Linked DNA regions of Aliidongia dinghuensis. The protein of the gene in region 2 interacts with the protein of the main gene of each other region in a pairwise test. Links are inferred from orthologs where the notes say so. Each region holds a gene or a part of one and is shown on either strand. Other genes may lie near its edges.

Evidence for each region.
Region 1: the proteins of accC (region 2) and ribD interact in binary tests that used the Escherichia coli proteins (3 or more experiments, as listed by UniProt). The link is inferred for Aliidongia dinghuensis from one-to-one orthologs.

Annotation. Positions count from the first base shown.
Region 1 is NZ_BMJQ01000010.1:88,473-103,410, forward strand. Bases 812-3,705 are described here. They hold ribD (bifunctional diaminohydroxyphosphoribosylaminopyrimidine deaminase/5-amino-6-(5-phosphoribosylamino)uracil reductase RibD), read right to left. Parts: upstream 2,861-3,705; coding sequence 1,763-2,860; downstream 812-1,762. Other genes in these bases: ribB (3,4-dihydroxy-2-butanone-4-phosphate synthase), read right to left, coding at 812-1,159; IEY58_RS19140 (riboflavin synthase), read right to left, coding at 1,156-1,749; nrdR (transcriptional regulator NrdR), read right to left, coding at 2,869-3,330; glyA (serine hydroxymethyltransferase), read right to left, coding at 3,416-3,705. Outside these bases: ribH (6,7-dimethyl-8-ribityllumazine synthase), read right to left, coding at 1-26; more of ribB, read right to left, coding at 23-811; more of glyA, read right to left, coding at 3,706-4,729; IEY58_RS19160 (MucR family transcriptional regulator), read left to right, coding at 5,215-5,649; IEY58_RS19165 (branched-chain amino acid ABC transporter substrate-binding protein), read right to left, coding at 5,764-6,879; IEY58_RS19170 (DUF6867 family protein), read right to left, coding at 7,060-7,422; IEY58_RS19175 (ABC transporter ATP-binding protein), read right to left, coding at 7,422-8,132; IEY58_RS19180 (ABC transporter ATP-binding protein), read right to left, coding at 8,138-9,010; high-affinity branched-chain amino acid ABC transporter permease LivM, read right to left, coding at 9,007-10,380; IEY58_RS19190 (ABC transporter permease subunit), read right to left, coding at 10,380-11,294; IEY58_RS19195 (LysR family transcriptional regulator), read right to left, coding at 11,613-12,554; IEY58_RS19200 (CidA/LrgA family protein), read left to right, coding at 12,746-13,153; IEY58_RS19205 (LrgB family protein), read left to right, coding at 13,150-13,869; IEY58_RS19210 (DUF2312 domain-containing protein), read right to left, coding at 13,895-14,206; ahcY (adenosylhomocysteinase), read left to right, coding at 14,459-14,938. UniProt on the Escherichia coli protein: Converts 2,5-diamino-6-(ribosylamino)-4(3h)-pyrimidinone 5'-phosphate into 5-amino-6-(ribosylamino)-2,4(1h,3h)-pyrimidinedione 5'-phosphate.
Region 2 is NZ_BMJQ01000011.1:171,885-186,751, reverse strand. What follows is about bases 1-2,823. They hold accC (acetyl-CoA carboxylase biotin carboxylase subunit), read left to right. Parts: upstream 1-651; coding sequence 652-1,995; downstream 1,996-2,823. Other genes in these bases: IEY58_RS21115 (DUF2155 domain-containing protein), read right to left, coding at 2,692-2,823; aat (leucyl/phenylalanyl-tRNA--protein transferase), read left to right, coding at 2,108-2,758; accB (acetyl-CoA carboxylase biotin carboxyl carrier protein), read left to right, coding at 162-638; aroQ (type II 3-dehydroquinate dehydratase), read left to right, coding at 1-146. In the rest of the region: more of IEY58_RS21115, read right to left, coding at 2,824-3,135; IEY58_RS21110 (hypothetical protein), read right to left, coding at 3,137-3,355; outer membrane lipid asymmetry maintenance protein MlaD, read right to left, coding at 3,406-3,936; IEY58_RS21100 (NADH:ubiquinone oxidoreductase subunit NDUFA12), read right to left, coding at 3,965-4,342; IEY58_RS21095 (GYD domain-containing protein), read right to left, coding at 4,628-4,921; IEY58_RS21090 (hypothetical protein), read left to right, coding at 5,399-6,403; IEY58_RS21085 (hypothetical protein), read left to right, coding at 6,716-7,105; IEY58_RS21080 (DUF1489 family protein), read right to left, coding at 7,167-7,589; IEY58_RS21075 (hydroxymethylglutaryl-CoA lyase), read right to left, coding at 7,594-8,502; IEY58_RS21070 (AMP-binding protein), read right to left, coding at 8,519-10,207; IEY58_RS21065 (acetyl-CoA carboxylase biotin carboxylase subunit), read right to left, coding at 10,330-12,324; IEY58_RS21060 (enoyl-CoA hydratase/isomerase family protein), read right to left, coding at 12,330-13,118; IEY58_RS21055 (carboxyl transferase domain-containing protein), read right to left, coding at 13,124-14,728; IEY58_RS21050 (isovaleryl-CoA dehydrogenase), read right to left, coding at 14,847-14,867. UniProt on the Escherichia coli protein: This protein is a component of the acetyl coenzyme A carboxylase complex; first, biotin carboxylase catalyzes the carboxylation of the carrier protein and then the transcarboxylase transfers the carboxyl group to form malonyl-CoA.

The DNA.
Region 1 (14,938 bases), on a different replicon or contig from region 2:
ACGATCAGGATATGGGGCTTGCTCATGGAGTCACTTTCGGGAGCGGAATGGGCGGTAGCGGAATGGATTTCTGGTCGGTGATGGTCAGGCCGTAGCCCTCCAGGCCGACGACGGTCTTCTTGGTGTTGGTCAGCAGCACCATCTGCGTCACGCCGAGATCGAGCAGGATCTGGGCGCCGATGCCGTAGTCGCGCAGCTCCGACGTGGGCTCGCCCTGGCCGAGCCGCGCCTTCACCTGGTCGGAGAGTGCGGTCGGGCTGGGTTCCCGGATCAGCACGACCACGCCGCGGCCGGCCTCGGCGATCATGCGCATCGATTGCTGCAGCTCGCCGCCGCGGCCGGAGAGCCCGCAGCCCAAGACATCGTCGAGCAGATTGAGCGCATGCATGCGCACCATGACCGGCTCACCCGAGGCGACGTCGCCCATCACCAGCGCCAGATGCTCGGAATAGTTCAGCCGGTTCAGATAGACGAGCGCCCTGAACTGGCCGCCGAACTTGCTGTCGATGACGCTCTCGAGCGAGCGCTCGATCGTGCGCTCGTGGCGCCGGCGATAGGCGATGAGATCTGCGATCGTGCCGATCTTGAGCCCGTGGTGCTGGGCGAAGGCGATGAGATCGGCCCGGCGCGCCATGGTGCCGTCGTCGTTCATGATCTCGCAGATCACGCCCGACGGGTTGAGGCCGGCAAGCCGCGAGATGTCGACCGCGGCCTCGGTATGGCCGGTGCGCACCAGCACGCCGCCGTCGCGCGCCATCAGCGGGAAGATATGGCCCGGCGTCACCAGGTCGGACGGGCCCTTGGTCGGGTCGATGGCGACCGCGATCGTGCGCGCCCGGTCGGAGGCGGAGATGCCGGTCGTGACGCCATCCTTGGCCTCGATCGAGACGGTGAACGCGGTCTGCAGGCGCGAGGCATTGTGCTGCGGCATGAGCGGCAGCCTTAGATCCTCGACCCGCTGGCGCGGCAGGGCCAGGCAGATCAAGCCCCGGCCGTACTTGGCCATGAAGTTGATGACATCGGGCGTCGCCATCTGGGCCGGGATGACGAGATCGCCCTCGTTCTCGCGGTCCTCATCGTCGACCAGGATGAACATCCGGCCATTGCGCGCATCCTCGATGATGTCGGCGATCGGCGAGACGATCTCGGAAAAGCTCATGGCAGGTCCTTGCCCAACAGGCGGGCGACGTAGCGCGCCAGCATGTCGACCTCGAGGTTGACCTCCTGCCCGATCTCGGCCGTGCCGAAGGTGGTCTCCTGCTGGGTGTGCGGGATGATGTTGATCCCGAAGCGCCGCCCTTCAACCTCGTTCACGGTGAGCGACACGCCGTCGATCGCGATCGAGCCCTTGCGGGCGACGAGCCGTTCCAGCGCCGGCGGGACCTCGATCACGAAGCGCACGGAATCCTGCTCCGGCCGGCGCTCGACGATGCGGCCGATGCCGTCGACATGGCCCGAGACGATATGGCCGCCCAGCTCGTCGCCGACCTTGAGCGCGCGCTCGAGATTGATCCGGGTGCCGACCTGCCAGTGCCTGACCGTGGTGAGGCCCAGTGTCTCGGCCGACACTTGCACGTCGAACCAGCCGGGCCCGGTCGCGATCACCGTCAGGCAGACGCCGGAATGCGCGATCGACGCGCCCAACGCGATGCCGCCCGTGTCGTAGCGGGTTCCGATCCGGTAGCGCGGGTCGCCGTCCGGCTCGATCGCGAGCACACGGCCGACGTCGGTGATGATGCCTGTGAACATGGTGGGGCAAAACCTAGGCGCTGAGCGCGAAGGTTTCCAGCAGATCTTGGCCCAGTCGCATGACGGACAAGCGGGTGCCCAATGCCTGATCGGCAAGCCGGTCGACACCGAACGGCTTCACCGCCTCGAGCCCGTCGCCGCCGATGAGCCCGGCCGAGCGGAACCAGGCGACGCGGTCGACGAGCCGGCCGCGCAGGAGCGAGGCCGCGAGTGTCGCCCCGCCCTCGACCAGGATGCGCGTCAGGCCTTGCTTGGCGAGCGCCCGCAGCGCCGCCTCAAGATCCACATTGCCGTCCCCATCCCGATGGATCTCGATCACGGTGACGCCGCAGTCGCGGAAGGCGCCGGCCCGCAGCGCATCGACGCCGGCGAGCGTCACGATCGTCGTCGGCACCTGCTGCGCGGTCGCGACCAGCTTCGCGGTCAAGGGCGTGCGCAGCCGCCCGTCGACCACGATGCGGCGCGGCGGCGGGTCGCCGAGGCCGGGCAGGCGCACGGTCAGCTCGGGATCGTCCGCCAGTACGGTGCCGCTGCCGACCATGACCGCGTCGTGCTGCCGGCGCAGCATATGGCCGAGCGCCCGGGCCGGCGCGCCCGTGATCCAGCGGCTCTCGCCGGTGTGGGTCGCGATCTTGCCGTCGAGCGAGGTCGCGAGCTTGAGCGTGACCAGCGGCAGGCCGGCCTCGACCCGCTTCAGGAACCCGGCGTTGAGCTGGCGCGCCTCCTCGGCGCAGATGCCGAGATCGACGGAGATGCCCGCCGCACGCAGCCGGTCGAGGCCACGGCCGGCGACGCGCGGATCCGGGTCCTCGATCGCGGCCACGACGCGGCTCACTCCCGCGGCAATCAGCGCGTCGGCGCAGGGCGGCGTCGAGCCATGGTGCGCGCAAGGCTCGAGCGTCACATAGGCGGTCGCCCCCGCGGCGGCGGCACCGGCGCGCTTCAGCGCCTCGGTCTCGGCATGAGGCCGCCCGCCCGGCTGGGTCCAGCCGCGCCCGACGACGACGCCATCGCGCAAGAGGACGCAGCCGACCGCCGGGTTGGGTGCCACACGGCCCAGCCCGCGGCGGGCCAGAGCCAGTGCGGCCCGCATATGGCCGACGTCGTCCATCCTTGCCGCTACTCGTGGTCTTCCGGCGAGAAGCGCCCGACGAACTCGCCGAAATCCTTCGCCTCACGGAAGTCGCGGTAGACGCTGGCGAAGCGGATGTAGGCGACCTGGTCGAGATTGGCGAGCGCCTCCATGATGAGCTCGCCGATATGTTCGGTCGGCACGTCGGACTCGCCCGAGCTTTCGAGCTGGCGAACGATCGAGTTGATGACACGCTCGACCCGCTCGCCCTCGACCGGGCGCTTGCGCAGCGAGATGTAGATCGAGCGGGCGAGCTTGTCGCGATCGAACGGCTCGCGCTGGCCGGTCTTCTTGACGACGGTCAGCTCGCGCAGCTGCACCCGTTCGAACGTGGTGAAGCGTGCCGCGCAGTTGGGGCAGAACCGTCGGCGACGGATCGCCGAGCGATCGTCGGTTGGCCGCGAATCCTTAACCTGGGTATCGTCGAAGCCGCAGAATGGACAGCGCATCCGGGTCTCACCTCTTGATGCCCGCCCCGCGGGCGGGCCTCGATGCAAAAAAGGCCGTCCATCAGGATGGACGGCCCGTCTTGTGTCAGCCGAACGTCGGATAGAGCGGGAAGCGCCGGCACAGCGCATCCACCTCTTCGCGGGCCCGCGCCTCCGCCGCGTCATTGTCGGTGCTGTTGCTGGCGGCCAGGCCGTCGAGCACGTCGCCGATCAGGTTGCCGATCTGCTGCCACTCGGCCGGCCCGAAGCCGCGCGTCGTGCCGGCCGGCGTGCCGAGCCGGACGCCCGAAGTCACCATCGGCTTTTCCGGGTCGAACGGGATGCCGTTCTTGTTGCAGGTGATGCGCGCGCGGCCGAGGCTCTTCTCCGCATCGCGGCCGGTCAGCCGCTTCGGGCGGAGATCGACCAGCATCAGGTGCGTGTCCGTGCCGCCCGAGACGATGGCAAGCCCGCGGCCGACCAGCGTCTCGGCCAGGATCTGGGCATTTGCCACGACCGACCGCGCGTAGGCCTGGAAGTCCGGCCTGAGCGCCTCGCCGAACGCCACCGCCTTGGCGGCGATCACATGCATGAGCGGGCCGCCCTGCAGCCCGGGGAACACGGCAGAATTGATCTTCTTGCCGAGCTCTTCGTCGTTCGACAGCACCATGCCGCCGCGCGGGCCGCGGAGCGTCTTGTGCGTCGTCGTGGTTACGACATGGGCGTGCGGCAGCGGGCTCGGGTGGGCGCCGCCGGCGACGAGGCCGGCGAAATGCGCCATGTCGACCATCAGATAGGCGCCGACCTCGTCGGCAATCGCCCGGAAGCGGGCGAAGTCGATCACGCGCGGATAGGCCGAGCCGCCGGCGATGATGAGGCGCGGCTTGTGCTCGAGCGCCAGGCGCCGCAACTCGTCATAGTCGATGAGATGGGTGTCGGCCGTGACACCATAGGGCACGGCCTTGAACCATTTGCCCGACTGGTTGACCGGCGCGCCGTGGGTCAGATGCCCGCCGGCAGCAAGCGACATGCCGAGGATCGTATCGCCCGGCTGCAGCAGCGCCATGAACACCGCCTGGTTCGCCTGCGCGCCCGAATGGGGCTGCACGTTCGCGAACTTGCAGTCGAATAGCCGCTTCGCGCGATCGATCGCAAGCGCCTCCGCGACGTCGACGAACTCGCAACCGCCGTAGTAGCGCTTGCCCGGATAGCCCTCGGCATATTTGTTGGTGAGCACTGAGCCCTGCGCCTCCAGCACGGCGCGGGAGACGATGTTCTCCGACGCGATCAGCTCGATCTCATGCCGCTGACGCCCCAGTTCCTCGACGATGCTGCCATGAAGTTCAGGGTCGGAGTCGGCGAGGCCAGTAGTGAAGAAACCTTCCGGGTGGCCACCGGCGGCGAGCTTGCTGGGAGTCATGTATCGAGCCTTCGCATGGGATCGAGCCCGAGTCCGGATCTGGCCGGAGTCGCGGCGTTGCAGGGCGGTTCCAGGCCGGTCGGGCCACTGCCCGGGTCCCTCGACCGGCAGAACGGTTGGATACCACATGTTGAAGAAGGACGGTAGTGCGCCCCAAGAAGCGGGGATGCGCTCTCAGCACATGCCACACAGCATACTACCCGACATGTTGCCCTCAGGCGTGCCGGATGCCGCCGCCGCGCCAGCCCGGCGCCTCATGTTTCGTTCAAAAAGAACATTTCGTCTCTTGGGGAACCATCTAAAGTGGGCGGCGGCATTTGCCCTTTCCGTCAATCTCCACGCTTAGTTGGTTCACTCGATTGCAACGTCAAATCAATATACCTTGAAATTCACTCAAGGCTTCCGTTGACAGCAAGAAATCACTCTGCAACTATGCTTAAATATAAGAAAATTTTACGGGACGCACATGTCACATGGAGAAGCCGATGGAAAAGGCCACGGAAGATGGGCTAATGCGGATGACCGCCGACGTGGTTGCAGCCTACGTCAGCAACAATAGTTTGCCGACGATTCAGCTACCCGAAGTGATCAATGCCGTTTACAACTCGCTCCGCGGGCTGGACAGCACGCCCCCCGAGTTAAAGGCGGAGCCGGCCAAACCAGCCGTCCCGGTCAAGAAGTCGATAACCCCGGAATATCTCGTCTGCCTCGAGGACGGGAAGAAATTGAAGATGCTGAAGCGGCATCTTCGTTCAACCTACAATATGACTCCGGACGAATATCGCGCGAAATGGGGCCTGCCGCCGGACTATCCGATGGTGGCGCCGAACTATGCTGCGCAGCGCTCGGCCTTCGCCAAGGAGATCGGGCTCGGTCGCGGCGCCGGGAGGACCTCGGGCCGTCGCCCCTCGAAGAAATAGCGGAGCGATAGCGAAAACAAATCGGCCCGGCGGAGCACCCCGCCGGGCCGTTTCGTTTGTGGTTCCTGCAACCAGCTTCCCGGCACGGCTGTGCCGGGAAGCCGTCGCGATCGCTTAGCCGTTCAGCTCGGCATACTTGCCGTCGTGCCACTTCCAGACGACGAAGCCGCCCTCGGTGATGTCGCCCTTCGAGTCGTACTTGATCGGGCCGATCACCGTGTCGAACGAATTGCCGTGCAGCGCCTTCACCAGGTCCGGCAGCTTGGTCGACTTGGCCTTCTCCGCCGCCTGGGCGAACACCTGGATCGCGGCATAGGTGTAGAGCGTGTAGCCTTCCGGCTCATAGCCCGTCTTCTTGAACTCCTCGACGATCGCCTTGGCGGTCGGCTTCTTCTGCGGATCCGGCGCGAAGGTGAAGAGCGTGCCCTCGCCCGACGGGCCGGTGATGCCCCAGAACTCGGTCGTCGGCAGCGCGTCGCCCGAGATGAACTGGGCGGTCAGGCCCTGCTCGTGCGCCTGACGAACCATCAGGCCCGCTTCGGTCTGGTAGCCGCCGAAATAGACCGCCGAGACGTTCGCCGCCTTCATCTTGGAGATGAGGGCCGTGAAGTCCTTGTCGCCGGCCGTGATCGACTCGTGGACCACTTCCTTCAGGCCGCCGGCATTGGCGGTCTTGGTCGTCTCGTCGGCGAGGCCTTTGCCGTAGGCCGACTTGTCGTCGAGGATCGCGATCGGCTTGCCCTTGTAGTGGTCAAGCAGATACTTGCCTGCAACCTGGCCCTGCTGGTCGTCGCGGCCGCAGGTGCGATAGACGTTGTCCCACTTCTTCTTGGCCGCATCCTCGGTCAGCGCCGGGTTGGTCGAGGCCGGGGTGATCTGCAGGATGCCGGCTTCGTTGTAGACGGCCGAGGCCGGGATCGACGAGCCCGAGCAGAAATGGCCGGCCACGAAGATCACGCCCTTCGACGCCAGCTGGTTGGCGACGGCGACCGCCTGCTTCGGGTCGCAGGCATCGTCGCCCACGGTCAGCACCAGCTTCTGGCCGAGCACGCCGCCCTTGGCATTAATATCGGCGACCGCCTGTTCGGCGCCCTTCTTCAGCTGCTCGCCGAAGGCCGCGTTCGAACCGGTGATCGGGCCCACGGTCGCGATCTGGATGTCAGCCTTGGCAACGCCGGCCGTAAGCGCCAGAGCGCTGACCGCCGTCAAAAAGGTTAGCCCCTTCGTCATCTCAAAGAACTCCCTGTCAGAAGATTTGACCCGCCCCATCGGGTTGTCGTTGCCGCCGGTGGCGAGGCCCCCTAATTACCCGCGCAGACTTTTCCCCGTCGTCCGCGCGGGGCCACGCACATGCGCGGAGGACTTGAACCGCATCAAAGCAAGTTCAACCCTCCGTACGCAAGTCTCCCGTCAGCCCTGCCGGTCGCGCCAGGCGAAGGGCCCGGCCCGTTCATAGAGCCACGGGTATTGGTTCACCATCTTGCGGGCCTGGGTCGCCCGATAAGCCATGATGGTGAAGATCAGCAGGATGATGACGGTCACCACATAGCCCGGCAGCGACAAGAGCGTACCGCCGAACAGCGCGAAGTCGAGGAACCGGCAGCCCGCCGCCAAGAGCAGCATGTAGGGTCCGAGATGCCACATCGGCCGCCAGGTCTGCGCCAACGCCTGACCCGTCATGAAGGCGGCCCAGCCGAACAGGATGACGGTGGCGCAAATAAAGACCCACAGGCTGGTGCCGATGACGGCCATGGCCGAATCGAGGCCGGACATCAGTGCCCTCCTTCGAGATAGGCGGCGCGAACTTCCTTGTTCGCGAGCAGCTCTCTGCCGCTGCCTCTCATCGTGATCTCACCCGTCTTCATGACGTAGCCGCGGTGGGCGAGCTTCAGCGCATGATAAGCGTTCTGCTCGACCAAGAACACTGTCACACCTTGTTGCTCGTTGATCTCCTTGATGACCTCGAAGATCTGCTTCACGACGAGCGGTGCCAGGCCCAGCGACGGCTCGTCGAGCAGCAGGAGCCGGGGCCGGCTCATGAGCGCGCGGCCGATCGCCAACATCTGCTGCTCGCCGCCCGACATGGTGCCGGACCGCTGGGTCTGGCGCTGCTTCAGGCGCGGGAACAGGGTGAAGACGCGCTCGAGGTCGCCGTCGAAATTGGCCGGATCGCCGGTCGTGGCCCCCATCTGCAGGTTCTCGAGCACGGTCATGCGCGAGAAGATGCGGCGGCCTTCGGGCGACTGGGCGATGCCATGGCGCACGATCTCGTAGGTCGGCTTGTGGGTGATGTCCTCGCCGTCATAGACGATCTTGCCGGCGCTCGCCCGCGGCCGGCCGCAGATGGTCATGAGCAGGGTCGACTTGCCGGCGCCGTTGGCGCCGATCAGAGTGACGATCTCGCCCTTCTCGACCGTGAGATCCACCCCTTTGAGCGCCTGGATGCGGCCGTAATAGGTATGGACACCGGAGATGTCGAGCATGCGGGTCATGACTGCATCCCCACATCCGAGGCGACTTCGGGCGGCAGCTCTTCCTCCTCCACTTCACCGAGGTAGGCCTTGATGACGTTCTCGTCGTTCCGTACGGCTTCGGGCGTGCCGTCCGAGATCTTCCGGCCGTAGTCCAGCACGACGATATGATCGGAGATCTTCATGACCACACTCATATCGTGCTCGATCAGCAGCACGCCGATGCCCTCGTCGTTGCGCACCGACAGGAGCAGCGCGTTGAGCTCGGCCGATTCCCTGGGATTGAGGCCGGCCGCCGGCTCGTCGAGGCACAGGAGGCGCGGCTTCGTGCACATGGCGCGGGCGATCTCCAGCCGGCGCTGCGCGCCATAGGGCAGGCTCGACGCCGGCTGGTCGGCGCGCTCGTAGAGCCCGATCCGGTTCAGCCAGAACTTGGCGAGCTCGATCGCTGCCTTCTCAGCGTTGCGGTAGCGCGGCAGGCCCAGGAGGCCGGCGATCGAGAACAGCGACGCGTCCATCAGCTCGTTATGCTGGGCCACGATCAGGTTCTCGAGCAGCGTCATGCCCGAGAACAGGCGGATGTTCTGGAACGTGCGCGCCACGCCCGCGATCCGGGTGATGCGGAAGCCTTCCATCTGCTCCAGCAGATAGTCCTGGCCAGCGCCCTTCATGGTGATGCGGCCGACCGTCGGCTTGTAGAAGCCGGTCAGGCAGTTGAACACCGTGGTCTTGCCGGCGCCGTTCGGGCCGATGAGCGCCGTGATGTCGCGCTCGTAGGCGGCGAACGACAGGTCGTTGATCGCGACCAGGCCGCCGAAGCGCATGGTCAGATGCTCGACCGTCAAGAGCGGGGCCTTGCCCGGCGGCGCGTAATTGTCGAGCTGGCTCATGGCAGCTCTCCCGTCGAGGCAGCTTGGGCATCGTTGGGCACGAGGCTCGCGCGCGGCCCGCCGGAGCCGTGCAGCAGGATCGACGGCTGGCGGTGGGCGAGCAGCCCACGCGGACGCACCAGCATGATCAGCACCATCGCACCGCCATAGATCAGCGGCCGGTAGAGTGCGACATCGCCCAAGAACGAGAACCAGCGGCCAGCCTCGTTCAGCGACACGAGCACGATCGCCGCCAGCACGACACCCAGCTGGCTGCCCATGCCGCCCAGCACCACGATGGCGAGGATCGTCGCCGATTCGGTGAAGGTAAAGCTCTCGGGGCTGATGAAGCCCAGGCGCGTCGCGAAGAACGAGCCGGCGAAGCCTGCGAACATGGCGCCGAACGCGAAGGCCGACAGCTTGATGTTGGTCGCGTTGATGCCGATCGCCCGGCACGCGATCTCGTCCTCGCGCAGCGCCTCCCAGGCGCGGCCGACCGGCAGCTTGCGCATGCGGACCGTGAAGAAATTGGTCACGAGCGCCAGCAGCAGGATCAGGAAGTAGAGGAAGATGAAGCGCTGGGTCGGCGAGAATTCGAGCCCGAAGAATTCCGAGAAGGTGGGACCGCTCGCCGAGCGCGGCACGAAGGGCAGGCCGAACAGCGTCGGCCGCGGGATGCCGCCGATGCCGTTCGGGCCGCCGGTCACGTCCTGCCAATTGAGCAGGATCAAGCGGATGATCTCGCCGAAGCCGAGCGTCACGATCGCGAGATAGTCGCCGCGCAGCCGCAGGACCGGAAAGCCCAGCGCCACGCCGAAGCACGCGGCGAACAGCCCCGCGAGCGGCAGGCAGATCCAGAAGCCGAACCCGAAGTTGGTGGCGAGCAGCGCCACCGTATAGGCGCCGACCGCGTAGAACGCGACATAGCCCAGGTCGAGCAGGCCGGCGAGGCCGACCACGATGTTCAGTCCCCAACCGAGCATGACGTAGATCAGCACGTTGGTGCCGAAGTCGATCAGGTAGTTCGAGGTGAAGAACGGCAGCACCACGGCGACGAGAAAGCCGACGGCGCCGATCTTCGCCTGGTTCTGGGCGACGGACGCGGCCAGCCGGTCCATGGCGCTCGGGCCCGACTTCTTCTGCTCGCTCGGGATCACCGCGCGGCGCGCCATGAAGAGGTTCATGGCGAGGCGGCCCAGGAACACGACTGCAACGATCCAGGCGACCGTATCGAAATGCCGGGTGATGATGAGCGTGCCGCCGGACTCGTCGGTCTTGAGCCCGATGGTCGGAACGGTCAGCACGAGCGCGACGACGGCGGTCAGGAGCGCGTTCTGCACGGCACCCAAGAACCCGTTGCGGCTTCCGGCCGCAGCATTGACGGCGGCCATCAGACCTTCTCCACCTCAGGCCGACCGAGCAGACCGGTCGGACGGAAGATCAACACCAGAACCAGCACCATGAAGACGGCGACATCCTTGTAGGCGATGGAGAAATAGGCGGACCAGAAGGCCTCGATGAGCCCGATCAGCACGCCGCCAAGCATGGCGCCCGGCAGCGAGCCGATGCCGCCCAGCACGGCGGCGGTGAACGCCTTCACGCCGGCGAGGAAGCCGATGAAGAAGTCGATGACGCCGTAGTAGAGCGTGAACATCAGGCCGGCGACAGCGGCCAATCCTGCGCCCATGACGAAGGTCAGCGAGATCGTCCGGTCGACATTGACGCCAAGGAGGGCCGCCATCGTGCGGTCCTGCTCGCATGCCCGCTGGCTGCGGCCGAGCGAGGTGCGCTGGATGACGCCGGTGAAGCCGATCATGAGCGCCACGGTGAGCACGATGATGAGGATCTGCAGGTAGCTGATCTGGACGGTGAAGCCGTGGCCCTCCAGGAGCTGAATGCCGCCGCGCAGGATCGGCTGCAGCGGCTTGGGTCTGGCACCCTGGAACACCTGGATGAAGCTCTGCAGGAAGATCGACATGCCGATGGCCGAGATGAGCGGCGCCAGCTTGAAGCTCTCGCGCAATGGCCTATAGGCGACGCGCTCGACCGACCAGCCGAACATGGACGTGAAGATCATTGTCACCACAAGGACGATCAGGATCGCCACGACCGCCGAACTGGCCCCGACCGAACTCAAGATCAGGAAGCTGATCAGCGAGATGAAGGAACCGATCATGAAGATTTCGCCGTGGGCGAAATTGATCATGCCGATGATGCCGTAGACCATGGTGTAGCCGATCGCGATGAGGCCGTAGACGGCGCCCAGCGTCAGCCCATTGATCAGTTGCTGGAGAAAATATTCCATCATCCCCCGTACGCGCCAAGTTCAGGCCGCCAGGATGAGCAGAAACACGCCGCCGGAAACGCCCGGCAGGCCGTTCCGCCCGCTCCCTTTAAGCCCCCTGTCTCCCGTGTGCTGGACGCCCGCTTGTTCGGGTCGCCAGGACATCTTTCGTAATCGTGAAAGTAACTGCCGACGATACCGGCGGCAAGCACCTTTGAAATCACGCCGTTCAGAGATCTAGCCCATAACGCAGCATGATCGCAACCGAAACGGCGCAACCCATATACAGTTTCTAGTGTAACATATCGCAACCTAATTTTTGCCGGGCGCAACCGTGCATCAGCCGATCGGCAAGTCGCAGTCCCAATAGGGCGGCTGACCGATGCGCGCCGCCATGAAGTCGAGAAACGCGCGGACCTTGGGCGAAACGATGCGCTTCGGCGGATAGACGCCCCAGACGGCGCGCTCAGGCCCCGGCGCGATCATCCAGGCCCATCCGGTCAGCAGCGGCACGAGCCGGCCGGCGCGCAGGTCGTCGGCAACGAGCCATGTCGGCAGCAGCGCCAACCCCAGATTGTCCCGCACGGCCTGCAGCAGCGTCTCGGAATCGTTGGCGCGGAAGCTGCCCTCGATCCGGATCTCCGCGGCGTCCGCCTCCGGCTCCCCAACGGGGCGACAATACCACGCACCGCCCGGCAGCAAGGCAAAGGCCAAGCAGTCGTGCCGAGCGAGATCGCCCGGCGCTTCCGGCGCACCATGCCGCCGCAGATAACCGGGGGCGCCGACCAGCAGGCGGCGCTGCGGCGCCAAGCGCCGGGCGACCAGCGTCGAATCGGCGAGCGCGCCGATGCGCACGGCCACGTCCGCTCCGCTCTCGATCAGGTTCACCGTCGCGTCCGTCAGCGTCACGTCGAGGCGGATCAGCGGATGCAGCGACCGGAAGTCCTTAAGATGCGGCACGACATGCCGGCGGCCAAAGGCACCCGGGATATTGATCCGCAGCAGGCCCTGCGGCCGGGCATTGAGCGATCGCGTCGCCTCCCGCGCCTCCGCGACCTCGGCCAGGATTGCGGTCGCCCGCTCGTGGAACGCCGTGCCGGCCTCCGTCAGGTGCAGCCGCCGGGTCGAGCGGTTGAGCAGCGCAGCCCCCAGATCCGCCTCGAGCGCGCTTACGTAGCGCGAGACGGTCGAGACCTTGAGATCCGCTTCGGCTGCAGCTTTTGAGAAGCTGCCGAGATCGACAGCGCGGACGAAGGCCCGCATGGCGGCCAGATAGTCCATCGCCCTCCCCTTGCGCGCAAAAATTGGCGGCAATCCCGCGCCACAGCGTCGCCATTCATCCCTTTTCTGCAAGAAAGATTCGACGGGAGAGACGTTTCGGCACCCGCGGACGGGCGCCATTCTTCGGGCACGGCATCCGTCACGAGGAGAAGATCGATGGTCATGCGAAACGTATCGCACGGGGGCCGGCCGTGATCGGCGCCCTCTTCACCCTACTCGGCTGCCAATTTCTGGGTGAACTCCTGCGCGATGCCCTGCATCTGCCGATCCCAGGCCCGGTCGTCGGCATGATCCTGCTCGCCGTCGGCCTCGCGCTGCGCGGTGACGGAAGGGCCGAGGCCGAAGCATCCTCGGCGCTCGACCGGACCGCGGGCGTCCTGCTCGAGCATATGGGCCTGCTGTTCGTGCCAGCGGGCGTCGGGGTCATCACCTCGGCGGGCCTGCTCCGGACGGAATGGCTGCCGATCCTGGGCGGCCTCTTGGGCTCGACGGTGCTCAGCCTCGGCGTCACCGGCATCGCCATGCATCGTCTCGGCCGCCGCTCGGCGCAGCCCTGCGCGACACCCGCCCGCCACGGCCGGCAAGAGGCAAGATCATGAGCCGGATCGTTCTGGCACTCTGGGCGCCGCTCGCGCCCACGCCCCTGCTCTGGATCGCCGTGACGCTCGCCGCCTATCTCGGCGCCCGTTCCCTGCAGCGCAGCGCCGGCGGCACGCCGCTTCTAAATCCGGTGCTGCTCGCCATCGCCGCGGTCGCAGCCCTCGTGCTCGCGACCGGCACCCCGTACGGCACCTACTTTCAGGGCGCCGGGTTCATCCATTTCCTGCTGGGGCCGGCGACGGTCGCACTCGCCATCCCGCTTGCCCGCAACCTGCCCCACGTCCGCCGCAGCCTCCACGGTGTGGGCCTGGCGCTCCTTGCCGGCTCGACGACGTCGATCACGGGCGGCATCGGCCTGGTCTGGCTCCTGGGCGGCAGCCGAGCGGTGGCGCTCTCCATGGCGCCCAAGGCCGTCACCACGCCCATTGCCATGGCTGTGTCTGAGGAGATCGGCGGCATCCCGGGGCTCACCGCCGCCCTCGCCATCGTCGGCGGCATCGTGGCCGCGATTGTCGGGCGGCGCCTGCTCAGCTGGCTCAAGATCGACGACTGGCGGGCCCACGGGCTTGCGGCGGGCGTCGCCGGCAGTGGCGTCGCCGCGGCCCAGGTCGCGGCCGAAGACGGGCTGGGTGCCGCCTTCGCCGCTCTCGGCATCGCGCTCAACGGCCTCCTGACCGCCCTCGTGGTGCCGCTCGCCCCGCTCTTGTGGCGCTGAGCCCGCCGCTTACTCCGCGCCGCGCTTACTCTTCGTCGAGGTTCGGCAGCATGCCGAGCGCGCGCATATAGACCTCGAGCATGGTCTCTTCCTCGTCGAGCTCGGCGCGGTCGCGCTTCCGAATCGAGATGATCTTGCGGATGATCTTGATATCGAAGCCGTTGCCCTTGGCCTCGGCGAACACGTCCTTGATGTCCTCGGCCAGGGCCTTCTTCTCTTCCTCCAGCCGCTCGATGCGCTCGATGATCGTGCGGAGCTGCTCGCCGGCGATGCCGCCGACGTCGGCCGGCCGCGCCTTCTGAGAGCCGTTCGTCTGCGCCTCGTCGAAATCGACCATGGTCGTCGTGTCCTCTTGTCTCGCTCTGCATTCACGGGGGCGGCCGGACGAGCCTCGGATCGGGACCGCCCCATCGCCTCGAAAGGCGCGCGACCATATCGACGGCCGGCCATGCGTGCAAGCCGGTGCGCTTCTGCCGAGAGCGGCGTTAGTCCTCCGGGCCTTGCCGCAGCGCCACCGCTGCTGCTATAGCCCGCTCGTGATCCGGCCGCTGGCCGGATCGGCCATTTTCTTGAGGATTTGGAGACAGGCATGGCAACGTTCACCGACTACAAGGTCGCGGACATCAATCTGGCGGGCTGGGGCCGCAAGGAAATCGCGATCGCCGAGACGGAAATGCCGGGCCTGATGGCGCTGCGCCGTGAATTTGGCGCGACGAAGCCGCTCAAAGGGGCCCGCATCGTCGGCTGCCTGCACATGACGATCCAGACGGCGGTGCTGATCGAGACGCTGGTAGAGCTTGGCGCCACCGTGCGCTGGTCATCCTGCAACATCTTCTCGACCCAGGATCAGGCCGCGGCCGCCATCGCCGCCGCCGGCATCCCGGTGTTCGCCTGGAAGGGCGAGACGGAAGAGGAATTCTGGTGGTGCATCGAGCAGACGCTGCGCGGCCCCGACGGCTGGACGCCGAACATGGTGCTGGACGACGGCGGCGACGCGACGCAGATCCTGCACGACAAGTATCCGGAGATGCTGAAGGACATCCGCGGCATCTCGGAAGAGACGACCACG
Region 2 (14,867 bases):
ACCTGTCGAACATCCACCGGCGGGAGGAATTCCGCCATCATTCCTACGTCTCGCGCGTCGCGCGCGGCGTCATCGTCGGCCTGGGCGGCCACGGCTACGAGCTGGCGCTCGACGCGATGGCCCGCCTGCTTGCCACCGAATCCTGACTTTTTCGGAACATCATGACCAAACCCAACGATTTCACCGTCGATGAAGAGCGCGTGCGCAAGCTCGCCACCCTGCTCGACGAGGCCAAGCTCACCGAGATCGAATATGCCTGGGGCGAGCACCGCATCCGCGTGACGCGCAGCCCGGCGCCGATCGCGAGCTATGCCGCCCCGATCGCGGCACCGGCCGCGGCCGCCCAGCCGCTCCCGGCCGAAGCCCACGCGGCGACGCACCCGGACGCGGAATTCGCCAACCACCCGGGCGCCGTCAAGTCGCCGATGGTCGGCACCGCCTATCTCTCGCCCCAGCCGGGCGCCCCGCCGTTCGTGCGCGTCGGCGACACGGTCTCCGCCGGCCAGCCGCTCTTGATCATCGAGGCCATGAAGGTGATGAACCAGATCCGCGCGCCCAAGGCCGGCAAGGTCGGCCGCCTGCTGGTCACTGACGGCAACCCGGTCGAATTCGGCCAGGTCGTCCTGGTCCTGGAATAGGCGTCGCCCTCCCATGATCGAAAAGGTGCTGATCGCCAATCGCGGGGAAATCGCGCTGCGTGTGCTGCGCGCGTGCCGCGAGATGGGGATCGCGACCGTCGCGGTCCATTCGACCGCCGACGCCCAGGCCATGCATGTCCGCCTGGCCGATGAGAGCGTCTGCATCGGCCCGCCGTCGGTGCGCGAGAGCTATCTCAACATCCCGGCGATCCTGACCGCGGCCTCGATCACCGGTGCCGACGCAATCCACCCAGGCCTGGGGTTCCTCAGCGAGAACGCGGATTTCGCGTCGATGGTCGAGGAGCATGGGTTAACCTTCATCGGCCCGACGCCCGAGCACATTCGCATGATGGGCGACAAGGTGATCGCCAAGCGCGCGGCCGAGGAACTGGGCATTCCGACCGTGCCGGGCTCCGACGGCGCCATCGGCGACATCGACGCGGCGGTCGCGCGCGCCGAAGAGATCGGCTACCCGGTGCTGGTCAAGGCATCGGGCGGCGGCGGCGGCCGCGGCATGAAGGTGGCGCGCGATTCGGCGGAGCTGCGCCAGCAGATCCCGCTCGCCCGGGCCGAGGCCAAGGCGTTCTTCGGCAACGACGAGGTCTATTTCGAGAAATACCTGAACGCGCCGCGCCATATCGAGGTCCAGGTGCTTGGCGACGGCCACGGCAACGCGATCCATCTGGGCGAGCGCGACTGCTCGCTGCAGCGCTCGCACCAGAAGATCCTGGAGGAGGCGCCCTCGCCGATCCTCAAGCCCGAGGCGCGCAAGCACATCGGCGACATCGCGATCAGGGCGATGCAGACCCTGAAGTACCGCGGCGCCGGCACGCTCGAGTTCCTCTACCAGGACGGCCAGTTCGCCTTCATCGAGATGAACACGCGCATCCAGGTCGAGCATCCGGTGTCGGAGCTGATCAGCGGCATCGACCTGGTGCAGGAGCAGATCCGCATCGCCGCCGGCGGCATGCTCGACATCGACCAGGCCCAGGTCGAGCTCACCGGCCACGCGATCGAATGCCGGATCAACGCCGAGAACCCGCTGACCTTCATGCCGTCGCCCGGCAAGGTCACGGCCTATCACGCGCCGGGCGGCTACGGCGTGCGTGTCGATTCGCACCTCTACCAGGGCTATACGGTGCCGAGCCACTACGACAGCCTGGTCGCCAAGCTGATCGTCCATGGCCGCGACCGCGACGAATGCGTCCGCCGCCTGCGCCGCGCGCTGCAGGAATATGTCATCGCCGGCATCGAGACGAACATCCCGCTGCACCTGCGCCTCTTGGACGAGCCGGACTTCATCACCGGCAATTACGACATCCACTGGCTCGAACGCTTCATGCAGCGGGGGGTATAAAGACCCTCACCCTCCCGCTGCCGCGGGTCCCTCCCTCTTCCGCTTGCGGGAGAGGGTTGGGGTGAGGGTGCGTCAACCGCTCGAGGCCTAGGGAAAGGAGATCGGCCAGCCCATGAAGCTCACCCCCGATCTCCTGCTCCGCGCCTATGCCGCCGGTATTTTCCCGATGGCGGAATCGGCCGACGATCCGGAGATCTTTTGGGTCGATCCGGAGGAGCGCGGCATCCTGCCGCTCGACGGCTGCCATGTGCCGCACAAGCTCCGGCGCACGGTGCGCCACGGCCCGTTCGAGGTGCGCTGCGACACGGCGTTCGAGGCGGTCGTGCGCGGCTGTGCCGAGCCGACGCCCGGCCGGCCGGACACCTGGATCAACGAGGAGATCCTGCAGCTCTATGTGGCGCTCCATCGGCGTGGCCGGGCCCATTCGGTCGAGGCCTGGATCGACGGCGAACTCGTCGGCGGCCTCTATGGTGTGGCGCTGGGCGGTGCCTTCTTCGGCGAAAGCATGTTCAACCGCCGGACGGACGCGAGCAAGGTCGCCCTCGTCCACCTGGTCGCCCGCCTGATCGAGGGCGGCTTCGGCCTGCTCGACACGCAATTCACGACGCCGCACCTGGAACGGTTCGGCGTGATCGAAATCCCGCGGACGGAATATCAGCGACGGCTGGCCTGGGCACTCGGCCTCCGCGCGCAGTTTCAGCCGGGCTTGTCCTGCGACGACCCGGTCGCGTTCGTCTTGCAGTCGAGCACCCACACGTCATAGACCGGGTCCTCGAGGCTGTTCAGCGCCGGCGACGAGGCGAACATCCAACCGCTGAACAGGTGCTTCGGCGCCGTCTTGTCCTGCAGCACCTCGTCGATGTCGAGATAGGCGGCACTCTCCGGCTCCTCCTCCGGCGGCCGCTTGCGGCAGTCGCGCACCGTGATCCTGAGCGTGCCGAAACTCACCGGCTGGCCGACCGGCGCCTCGAACTTGGTGACGCGCGCCGTGGTCTTGTCGAGCCCCTGCAGCACCGCGACGGTACCCGTGTCCGCAGCGACCGTATCCGCAGCAACGGCCCGGCCGCTGAGCCCGTGACCGGCAAGCGCCGCAAGCGCCAGGGCAGCAAACGCCCGAGCAGCAAGCACAGGGCGGCGCATCTCAATGCTTCGCATAGGGATTCTCGAGTCCCGCCATGAGATCGGCCAGCACGCGACGCACCTGCGCCTCGTCGCAGCCCATCAGGATGGCGTCCTCCAGCGCGTCCTGCGCCATCTGCTTGAGCTCGACCAGGTTCTCGGTCAGCACCTTGAGCTTCTCCACGCACGAGACGGGCTCGCCGGTCGGGGTCAGCCAGCGGATGGCGGCAGGATCGGTCATCTCAACACCTCGCAGGCTCCAGCGGCAGACGCCCCATTAGGTCGACCGGGTCACTTGGGCGGGGTCTGGCCGCCGTCGACCTTCGGGCCCAGATCGGACGGCGATGCGCTCTGGGACGCACCGTCGGCCGGCTTGTTGCCGCTGGTCATGCTGAACACGGCCTGGCCGAACAGCGACATGAGGTTCGGTGCCGACTGGGTGTTGTAGAGCTCGCCGCCGGCGGCGAGCTGCTTGTCGCTGGCGCCTGGAACCAGCGACATGTACTGGTCGCCCAATAGGCCGTTCTGGGTGATGGTCGCGATCGTGTCGGTCGGCAGCTTGATCGAATTGTCGATCGTGAGCTTGACCACGGCCTGGAAGGTCTTGGGATCGAGGCTGGTGCCGACGATCGAGCCGACCTTGATGCCGCTGATCCGCACGTCCGCCCCTTCGCGCACGCCGTCGATATGGTCGAACTTGGCGGTCACCGGATAGCCTGCGACCGAACGGATTTCCGCGGAGTGGTATGCGAAGACCAGGAAGATGACGGCGACGACGATGACGACCGCGCCCAGTACCGTCTCGAGAAGATTCCGATTCATGCGTCCAGCCGCCTCGTAATGATCGTGCTCAGTTGGGCGTCCAGGCTTCGTAATCGCCGGTCGCCCGGGCGCGGTGGCCGCCCCGCACGACGGAGCCCGGCGGATGGTAGGCAAGCGTCGTGCCGGTCAGGTTCGGCAGATGCTCCTTCTGCCACGGGCGCTTCTCGAGATCGGCCGGCGGCCGCTCGTCGGTCGTGTGATGCAGCCAGCCGTGCCATTCCGGCGGCACCTTGGAGGCCTCGACGATGCCGTGGTAGACGACCCAGCGCCGCTCACGGCTCTCCATGCCGCCGCCCTTCACGATCTTCCGGCCGCCCTTCTCGCGGTAGTACTTGTTGCCGGCCGCATCCGTGCCGACCTGCTCGCCGCGCAGCCAGGTGAAGAGCAAAGTTCCCAGAGTCGTCATGCCGTCACACTCGATCGAAAGCGTCGGGATGTCCGAGGACCGGACACCGAAGGAGATAGTGGCCCCGATGCCGTTGCACCAGGGCCCCCGGCCAGGTCCCGGGAAAGCCGGCGGAATATGGCATTAGCAATCGTGCGCTGTCGAGGGTGCGTCGCCACATGGCGGCTTTACAAAGCCAGCGGGACAAGGCAGTGGGGCCAGCGACCGACAAGACGCCCGAAGGCCACCTGAAAAAGGGCCCCGCGGATCCGGGGCCCAGGGGTCGCCATATCGATCTGGCAGGGATCACACCAGCGTCGAGGCGATCTTGTCGGCATCCGCCTCGCTGAAGACCTTGATCGTCTGCGTCCGGACGTTGCCCTTGGTCCCGAGCGACAGCACGAACGCCGCCATCGCCTCGTCGCTCGCGGCCTCGCACTGGATGATGAGGTCGTAGGCGCCGAGCGCCATGAAGCCGGCCTTGATCTCGACGCCGAGCGTCCTCGCCAAGTCCCGCGCAGCAGCCCGGCGGCGCGAGATGTCCTTGATGGTCCGGATGCCCTGGTCGGTGAAGTTGCCCAGCAGGAAGTACGCGGACATGACAGCCCTCCCCTCGTGAGAACCCATGGGCTCGCTCGGGCCCATGGGGGGAAGGATTATGCCACTCGTAGCCGCAAGCCGGCCCGATTTCGTCCGCTTACGTGGCCGGTCTCGATCGCTTGCACGCCGAGCTGGGCCGTGAACTCGGCCAAAAGGAAGAGGAAGCGCAGCGCGTCCGCGAGAACATGCGGCTCGTGGAATCGGTCATTAAGCTCGTGGAGCCGGATTACGACACCCGCCAGGTCGTCTACCTGCGTCGACATAAGCCCAACATGGTCGTGAAGAAGCGCGCACACCTATCACGGCACGCGCTTGATGTCCTACGCCGGGCATCGCGTCCGCTCATGGTGGCGGAGATCACCGACATAGTGGCCGAGGAACGTGGCCTAATCGACCTCAGCGTCGAAGATCGCGACCGCATCCGGAACTCGGTCTATTGCTGGCTCCGGGACAACGACGGGAAGCTTGTTACCAAACATGGTCGGTATCCGTCTCGATGGGAGTTGGCCGTCATCCCTAGACTGCACGCCGTGGTTGCGGCATGCTGCCGGTACCATGCAGCTAGAAACCGAGAAGTACCTTCTTTCCGCAGTCTTTATGCTAGCGCTCGTCTTAGTAGCGACTTTCGGCGCCTATTCGGGGATGCCCCGAACTGTTGTTTGCACGGATGGCCCCCAAGCTAAGCAGCAACAGAAAGGGTCCAATAACGCAGAAGAAAAGTCCGAGCCGGTGCTGCCAGCGAGGACTGCTGCATCTAGTGCCGAAGCAGGTCAGAAATCCTCCAGCGCCGAACAAAGTAAAGATCGAAACGCCATTGACGTTTTTTTGGCGTGGATCCTCGACGCCAAGTCGACCGATGTCGCCATTATGATTTTTACCGGAATTCTTGCCTGGAGAACCCACGGCCTGTTCGTTGAAACGGGTGCGCTCCGTGCTGCCGCCACTGAGCAATCCAGACTCCTCACGAGAAGCATCGATGAGACTGCCAAGACAGCCGATGCGGCTCTGGAAGCCAATATACTGGCGCGAGATATTTTTTCGGCCGAAAACCGGCCTTGGATCTCTATTGAACTGACACCCGCTGACGACTTCCGCGTTGATGCTAATGGCGCCCTTATTGCCAGCGTTAATTTGATTTTCAAGAATCACGGAAAAACGCCGGCAACAGGAATTTTCTTTAAAATGAAAATCATCAACGATGAAATTGGATTGATTGACAAAACGCACAACGAGATGGTTAACGACCTTAGTAAATATACCGGAAGAAATAATAATGGATTCTCTATATTTCCAGGCGGCATTTTAGAGGAATATAGGGAATTTGTATTTTTCCGCAGTGGTGCGAAGCCTAGCGGTAACTTGGATTGGGATGAGTATATAAAGGCGCACCTCGTCGGATGTATTGATTACGCCTTCCCATTTGGAGGGCAAGGGCGGACGAAATTCTGTTTTTCTCTCGCGAAAAAACTCAAAGCGATATGAAAATCGACGGTGTTGGTTGGGCAATCAAAAGGACCGACGGAATAATTCCGAAGAAAGACGTCATCTTGACAGCCAAGACTGGCGGGAACAGCGCCGAATAGGGCTGCGAGAACGACGAGGAAGGCCGCACTCATCGATCAGCCCCGCGCCATGGGACGGAAAGCTGACCCAGGCATTTCGCCTTGGTGAGTTTGCTGCCTAATGCCGACAAACATCGAGGAATTCGCGGAATACTACACACAACAATTTAAAGCCGCCGGCATTAAAAACTTTAAATTCATCATAACAAAAACAAAATAGGAGGGACTTGCCGTGAGTGAGATGGAAAGAATTCTAAGAGCAAAAATAGAGAAAAACAGAGTGATACCGGGAACTGTAGACGTAAAAGGCATAGAATATGTTTACTTTTCGGACAACGGAAAAGGAAGCTTCAGAAAACAATTCCTTACGCTTGGGCAAAACATGAGCCGCCCCGTTCAAGAACACGGTGGAATCATATCGCAAGCCTGCCGAATCACCATACCAGATGGAACCTTGTTCCACGGCCTCTCGTATAGAGGCGACATGGAAGACTGGCGCCTGCAAATGAGAGAAAGCACAGAAGCCCTGGGCCTCCTGCTCGCCCGGATAGAGGGCGACCGGCTTGTTATTTCTGATGGCCGCTCCGTGCCGCTGGCTGAATGTAAAGTGGATTTCGGCTAGGAAAAGCCTCTTTCGCCAAGCAGGAGACAATCCTTAGGAGCGTCTACTGCAACAATCCGCCTCACATCAGCCCCAGCGACCTCAGCTCCTTGCGCATGCTTTCCGGCATCTCGTCGGTCTCGTCCTTGTGCTTCGGATCGCGGTCGAGGGGTGCCTCCTCGGCCGTGAGGTAGCGCCAGCCCTGCATCGGGCGCGACGGCTTGTGGATGGTCTTGACCAGCTCCCGGTCGAGATGGATCGCGCAGAAGCGACCGCCCTCGCCGTCGGTCACCGCTTCGAGCGCCGTGATGCGCTGGCGCACGCGGACCTGGCCCTTGATGATCCAGTACAAGGACCCGCCGGCCAGGATCTCCTCCGCCCGCTTCGGGAAATTGCGCGTGCGGTGGATGAGCTGCTCGCCGCGCAACAGCCGGTTCGCCTGCCATTCGGCCAGGTCCTCGATCGAATCGCAGCCGACGCACATCTTGATGAGGTGAAGCGCCATGGGGTCAGGCGGCCTCGCGCTTCGCCAGCACCTGCGCCACCTTGGAGGCGGGCGCCTTGCCGATCGCGGCCGTGATCAAGCGGCCGGCGGCGGCGAGCTTCAGGAGATCGACACCGGTCGCAATGCCCATGCCGTCCAGCATATAGACGACATCCTCGGTCGCGACATTGCCGGTCGCCCCCTTGGCATAGGGGCAGCCACCGAGGCCCGCAACCGCACTGTCGACCACCGCCACGCCCAGTTCCAGGCAGGCGAGGATATTGGCGAGCGCCTGGCCCCAGGTGTCGTGGAAATGCACCGCGAGCCGCTCGATCGGCACGACGGCCGCGACCGCCTCGAGCATCGCCCGGGCCTTCAAGGGCGTGCCGACGCCGATCGTGTCGCCGAGCGAGATCTCGTAGCAGCCCATGTCGAAGAGCGCCTTCGATACGCGGGCGACCGCGGCCGGCGCCACATCGCCCTCGTAGGGGCAGCCAAGCACGCAGGAAACGTAACCGCGCACGCGGAGGCCGTCGGCGAGTGCGGCATCCACCACCGGCTTGAAGCGTTCCAGACTCTCTGCGATCGAGCAGTTGATGTTCTTCTGGCTGAAGCTCTCGGACGCGGCACCGAACACGGCGATCTCGTCGACCTTGGCCGCGCGGGCGGCCTCCAGCCCTTTGAGGTTCGGCACCAGCACCGGATAGGCGACGCCGGGCCAGCGCTTAACCGCCGCCAGCACCTCCGCCGTGTCGGCCATCTGCGGCACCCATTTCGGCGAGACGAAGCTGCCGGATTCGACGGTCTTCAAGCCCGCGTCGGCCAAGGCCTCGATGAGCGCCACCTTGGTGGCAAGCGGGACGACGGTCGCTTCGTTCTGCAGCCCATCGCGCGGGCCGACCTCGACGATGCGGACGGATGTGGGCAGCGCCATCTCGAATCGTCCTCTGTCAGGCTGACTTCTGCTGGACCAGGCCCAGTTCCTTCATCACCTGCTCGCGCATGACGAATTTCTGGATCTTGCCGGTCACGGTCATGGGGAATTCCTCGACGAAATAGACATAGCGTGGGATCTTGTAATGCGCGATCTGGCCCTGGCAGAAGGCTTTGACACCCTCCGCGTCCAGGCTCTCGCCCGCGCGCAACTTGATCCAGACGCAGAGCTCCTCGCCGAACCTGTCGTCGGGCACGCCGAACACTTGGGCGGCCTCGATCTTGGGATGGCGGAACAGGAACTCCTCGATCTCGCGAGGATATATGTTCTCGCCGCCGCGAATGACCAGATCCTTGATACGGCCGACGATGTTGCAATAGCCCTCGTCGTCGATGACGCCGAGGTCGCCGGTGTGCATCCAGCCGGCCGCGTCGATCGCCTCGGCCGTGCGCGCGGGGTCGTTCCAATAGCCGCGCATCACCGAATAGCCGCGGGTCAGGATCTCGCCCGATTGCCCGCGCGGCACGACCCGGCCCTCGCCGTCGACGATCTTGACCTCGAGATGCGGATGGATGCGGCCGACCGTCGAGACCCGGCGCTCGATCGGGTCGTCGATGGCGCTCTGGAAGCTCACCGGGCTGGTCTCGGTCATGCCATAGGCGATGGTGACCTCGCGGAGATGCATCTGGTCCATCACCCGGCGCATCACCTCGATCGGACAGGGTGAGCCGGCCATGATGCCGGCGCGCAGGCTCGAAAGGTCGAACTTGGCGAAGTCGGGATGCTGCATCTCGGCGATGAACATGGTCGGCACACCATGGACGAGCGTGCAGCGCTCGGCCTGGATCGCGTCCAGCACGGCCAAGGGATCGAAGCCCTCGCCCGGGAACACCATGGCGGCGCCATGGGTCATCGAGGACAGCACCGACATGACCATGCCGAAGCAATGGTAGAGCGGCACCGGGATGCAGAGCCGGTCGCCCTCGCGGAGCCCCATCGCCTCGGCCACGAAGAAGCCGTTGTTGAGGATGTTGTGGTGGGTCAGCGTCGCGCCCTTGGGCAGGCCGGTGGTACCGCTGGTGAACTGGATATTGACCGGATCGTCGAACTGCAGCCGATCGGCGAGTTCGTCGAGCCGGGCCCGTTCGGCCGGGCCGCCCAGGGCCGCGACCGTGGCGAATTTCAGCATGCCCGGCTGCTCGGCCGGGTCGAGGTGGATGACCGCGCGCAGGTCCGGCAGGCTCTTCGCCTGGAGCTCGTTGGGTTTGGCCGTCGCCAGTTCCGGTGCCAGATCGCGCAGCATGGCGAGATAGTCGCTGCTCTTGAACCGGCTCGCCGTCACCAGCGCCTTGCAGCCAGAGAGCGTCAGCGCATGCTCGAGCTCGGCCAGGCGATAGGCCGGGTTGATGGTGACCAGGATCAGTCCGGCCTTGGCACTCGCGAACTGCAGCTGGACCCATTCGGCATTGTTGGGCGACCAGATGCCGATGCGGTCGCCGGGTTCAAGCCCGAGGGTCAGCAGGCCGGCCGCGAGGGCGTCCACTCGCTCGGCGAGTTCGCGATAGGTCCAGCGCACGCCCTGGTGCCGCACGATCAGGCCGTCAAGCGCACCCCAGCGCGCGACGGCCCGGTCGAAATGCCGGCCGATCGTCTCCCCGATGAGCGGAACCGTGCTCGTCCCGCTGACGTAGCTCGCCTGCTGCATGAAGGCCTCCCTGCTTTGATTTTTAGACCGTCGTCCCCGCGCAGGCGGGGACCCAGGGCAAGCGACAGGTCGCACGGCAACCCTGGATTCCCACCTTCGCGGGAACGACGGAATTTGGTGTCTTACACTTCCGCGAACGCGATCAGCTCGGCGCCGTCCTCGACCAGGTCGCCGACGGCGTAGCGCACGCGGCCGATCGTGCCGTCCATCGGCGCCGTGATCGTGTGCTCCATCTTCATGGCCTCGACCACGAGCAGCGGCGTGCCGCGCTTCACCGCCTCGCCGGCCGCGACCAGCACCTGGGTGATCTTGCCTGGCATCGGCGCCGTCAGCCGACCGACGCCCGCCGCCTCGCTGCGCGCCGGGCGGAGCGGGTCGATCGCAGTCAAGCGATGGGCAGCACCCGCCAGCATGACCGTGAATTCGTCGCCGACACGCACGACCGGCACGCGCTGCTTGACGCCGTCGAGCCGGAGCACCAGCGCGCCGTCCGCGTCCTCGCTGCCGGCGACCTCGGCCGAGCCGCCCGGCAGATCGAGCCCGAAACCGTCGCGCCGGGGATGAGCGCGCACGGCAACCGGCGTCTCGCCATCCATCAGGATCATGTCCTGGTAGCCGTCACCGTTCATGCGCCAGGCATGGGCCAGGTTCCAGGGCGAGTGCGGGTCGGCCGAGAGTGCCGCCGCTTCCGTCACCGCGCGCTGCCGGTCGATCAGCAGGCGGAGGGCCGCCGCCGCCAACGCCAGGCGCGGCGCCGGGCCGGCGGCCGGGAACAGGTCCTGGCCGTGCCGGCCGATGAAGCCGGTGTCGAGCTCGGCGGCACGGAACGCCGGATGGTCGGCGAGGGTCTTCAGGAAGCCCAAGTTGGTCGTGACGCCGACCACCTCGTACTCGGCCAGCGCCTCGGACAGGCGCTGCGCCGCCGATGCGCGGTCGCGGTCCCAGACGATGAGCTTCGCGATCATCGGGTCGTAGTGGATCGAGATCGTGTCGCCGGCGCGCACGCCGGTGTCGACGCGCACATGCGGCCCCTCGGCCGGCGGCTTCAGATGGGCGAGCATGCCGATCGACGGCAGGAAGTCACGGCTCGGATCCTCGGCATAGACGCGCACCTCGATCGCATGGCCGTTGATCGCGAGTTCATCCTGCTTGAGCGGCAGCGGCTCGCCGGCGGCAACGCACAGCTGCCACTCGACCAGGTCCTGGCCGGTAATCGCCTCCGTCACCGGATGCTCGACCTGCAGGCGCGTGTTCATTTCCATGAAATAGAACGCGTCGCCCTCGGCGATGAACTCGACCGTGCCGGCGCCGACATAGCCGATGGCGCGCGCCGCGGCGCAGGCCGCCTCGCCCATGCTGCGGCGGCGTTCCGGGTCCATGCCGGGCGCCGGCGCTTCTTCCACCACCTTCTGGTGCCGGCGCTGGATCGAGCAGTCGCGCTCGAACAGCGAGACCGTGTTGCCCTGCGTGTCGGCGAATACCTGGATCTCGATATGGCGCGGCCGGCCGAGATACTTCTCGATCAGCACCTGGTCGTCGCCGAACGAGGCCGCGGCCTCGCGCTTGGCGGACGCGATCGCCGCTTCGAGATCTTCCGGCTTCTCGACCACGCGCATGCCCTTGCCGCCGCCGCCGGCCGACGCCTTGATCAGCACCGGATAGCCGATGCGCGCGGCTTCGGACGTCAAGAGCTTCAGATCCTGGTCGGCGCCGTGATAACCCGGCACCAGCGGCACGCCGGACTTCTCCATGAGCGCCTTCGCCGCCGACTTCGAGCCCATGGCGCGGATCGCGTCCGGCGGCGGGCCGATGAAGGTGATGCCGGCCTTGGCACAGGCTTCGGCGAAGCCGGCGTTTTCGCTCAAGAACCCATAACCTGGATGGATCGCCTGGGCGCCGGACCGCTTCGCGGCTTCCAGGATCTTCTCGACCACCAGATAGGATTCGCGCGCCGGCGCGGGGCCGATCGGATAGGCCTCGTCGGCGAGCGCCACGTGGCGGGCGTTCACATCGGCGTCGGAATAGACCGCGACCGTGCGGATGCCGAGCCGCTTCGCCGTCTTGATGACCCGGCAGGCGATCTCGCCGCGGTTGGCGATCAGGATCTTCGAGAACATCGGGTCTACTCCGAGCGCCGCCAGGCGGGATCGCGTTTGGCAAGGAAGGCGCCGACGCCTTCCCGCCCCTCGTCGGACGCTCGCCGGAGTGCGATGCGCCGGCCGGTCTCGGCAATGACCTCGCCGGTCAGCGGCCGGTCGACCGTGAACACGAGGTCCTTGGCATCGGCCTGGGCGCCGGGCGCGCCCAGGAAGATCGCGGCCAGGACCTTGTCACGCGCCGCCTCGAGCTCGTGCAGCGGCACGACTTCGTGCACGAGGCCGATGCGGCGCGCTTCCTCGGCCGAGATCACCTCGGCCGTCTGGAAATAGCGCCGGGCCTGGCGCTGGCCGATCGCGGCCACAACATAGGGGCTGATCGCCGCCGGCAACAGGCCGAGCTTGACCTCGGACAGGCAGAAGCTCGCCCGGTCGGCCGCGATCGCGATGTCGCAGCAGGCAACCAGGCCCACGCCGCCGCCATAGGCCGCCCCATTGATGAGCCCGATCACGGGCTTCGGCAGCCGGTCGAGCACTTGCATGAGCCGGGCGAGCCCGGCGGCGTCGGCCAGGTTCTCCTCATAGGAATATCCCGCCATGCGCTTCATCCAGCCGAGATCGGCGCCGGCCGAGAAGCTCTTGCCGGCACCGGTCAGCACCAGCGCACGGACGGTCGGGTTGGCGCCGTAGGTCTCGAGCACGCTCGTCAGATGGGCAATCAGCGCGTCGTCGAACGCGTTGTGCAGCTCGGGCCGGTTCAAGGTCACGGTCGCGACGCCGCGCGCGTCGAGGGTGTGGTTGAGGGCTTCGCTCATGATCATCACATCCGGAACAGGCCGAAGCGGGTCGGTTCGATCGGCGCGTTGAACGAGGCGGAAAGCCCCAGGCCCAGCACCAGCCGCGTGTCCGCCGGGTCGATGACGCCGTCGTCCCAGAGCCTGGCGCTCGCGTAATAGGGATGGCCCTGCGTCTCGTACTGGGCGCGGATCGGCGTCTTGAACGCCTCTTCCTCGTCCAAGGGCCACCTACCGCCCTTGGCCTCGATGCCGTCGCGCCGAACCTGCGCCAGGACCGAGGCCGCCTGCTCGCCGCCCATGACGCTGATGCGCGCGTTGGGCCACATCCAGAGGAAGCGCGGGCCATAGGCCCGGCCGCACATGCCGTAATTGCCGGCACCGAAGCTGCCGCCGACGATGACAGTGAACTTGGGCACATTCGCCGTCGCCACAGCGGTCACCATCTTGGCGCCGTCCTTGGCGATGCCGCCGGCCTCGTATTTGCGGCCGACCATGAAGCCGGTGATGTTCTGCAGGAACACGAGCGGAATGCCGCGCTGGGCGCAGAGCTCGATGAAATGGGCGCCCTTCTGCGCGCTTTCGGAGAACAGGATGCCGTTGTTGGCGACGATGCCGACCGGGTAGCCCCAGATGCGGGCGAAGCCGGTGACGAGCGTCGGCCCGTAGAGCTGCTTGAATTCGTCGAACTCGCTGCCGTCGACGATGCGCGCGATGATCTCGCGCACGTCATAGGGCTTGCGCGCATCGGCCGGCACGACGCCGTAGATCTCCTCGGCCGCATAGCGCGGCTCGACCGGCTCGCTGAGGTCGACACCCGGCCGCTTCACCCGGTTCAAGTTGCCGACGATGCGACGCGCCAGGCCCAGCGCATGGGAGTCGTTGTCGGCCATATGGTCGGTGACGCCGGAGATCCGGCTATGCACCTCGGCGCCGCCCAGGTCCTCGGCCGAGACGACCTCGCCGGTCGCGGCCTTCACGAGCGGCGGGCCGGCCAGGAAGATCGTGCCCTGGTTCCGGACGATGATTGATTCGTCGGACATGGCCGGCACATAGGCGCCGCCCGCGGTGCACGAGCCCATGACGACGGCAATCTGCGGGATGCCGGCCGCCGACATCTGCGCCTGATTGTAGAAGATCCGGCCGAAATGATCGCGGTCGGGGAACACCTCGTCCTGGTTCGGCAGGTTGGCGCCGCCCGAGTCGACCAGATAGATGCACGGCAGATGATTCTCGCGCGCGATGTCCTGGGCGCGGAGATGCTTCTTCACCGTCATCGGGAAGTAGGTGCCGCCCTTGACCGTCGCGTCATTGGCGACGATGACGCATTCCCGGCCCGAGACGCGGCCGATACCGGTGATGATCCCGGCCGACGGGATGTCGCCGCCGTACATGTCGTAGGCCGCGAGCTGCGAGAATTCGAGGAACGGCGAGCCCGGGTCGATCAGTGCCCGGATGCGGTCGCGCGGCAGGAGCTTGCCGCGCGCCAGATGCTTCGCGCGCGCGCCCTCGCCGCCGCCCAAGCGGATCGCGTCGACCTTGTCGCGCAGGTCCAGAACGAGCGCGCGCATCGCCGCCTCGTTGGCGCGGAACCCGTCGGAGCGGACGTCCAAGGCGCTGGAGAGATGCATCGTGAGGTTTCCCGATTGTGTAGCGCGGCATCTGGCACCCTCACCCCAACCCTCTCCCGCTTGCGGGAGGGAGGGACCCGCGACAGCGGGAGGGTGAGGGTCTGTGATGCGACGGATGTTACGCCGTTTCCTTGAACAG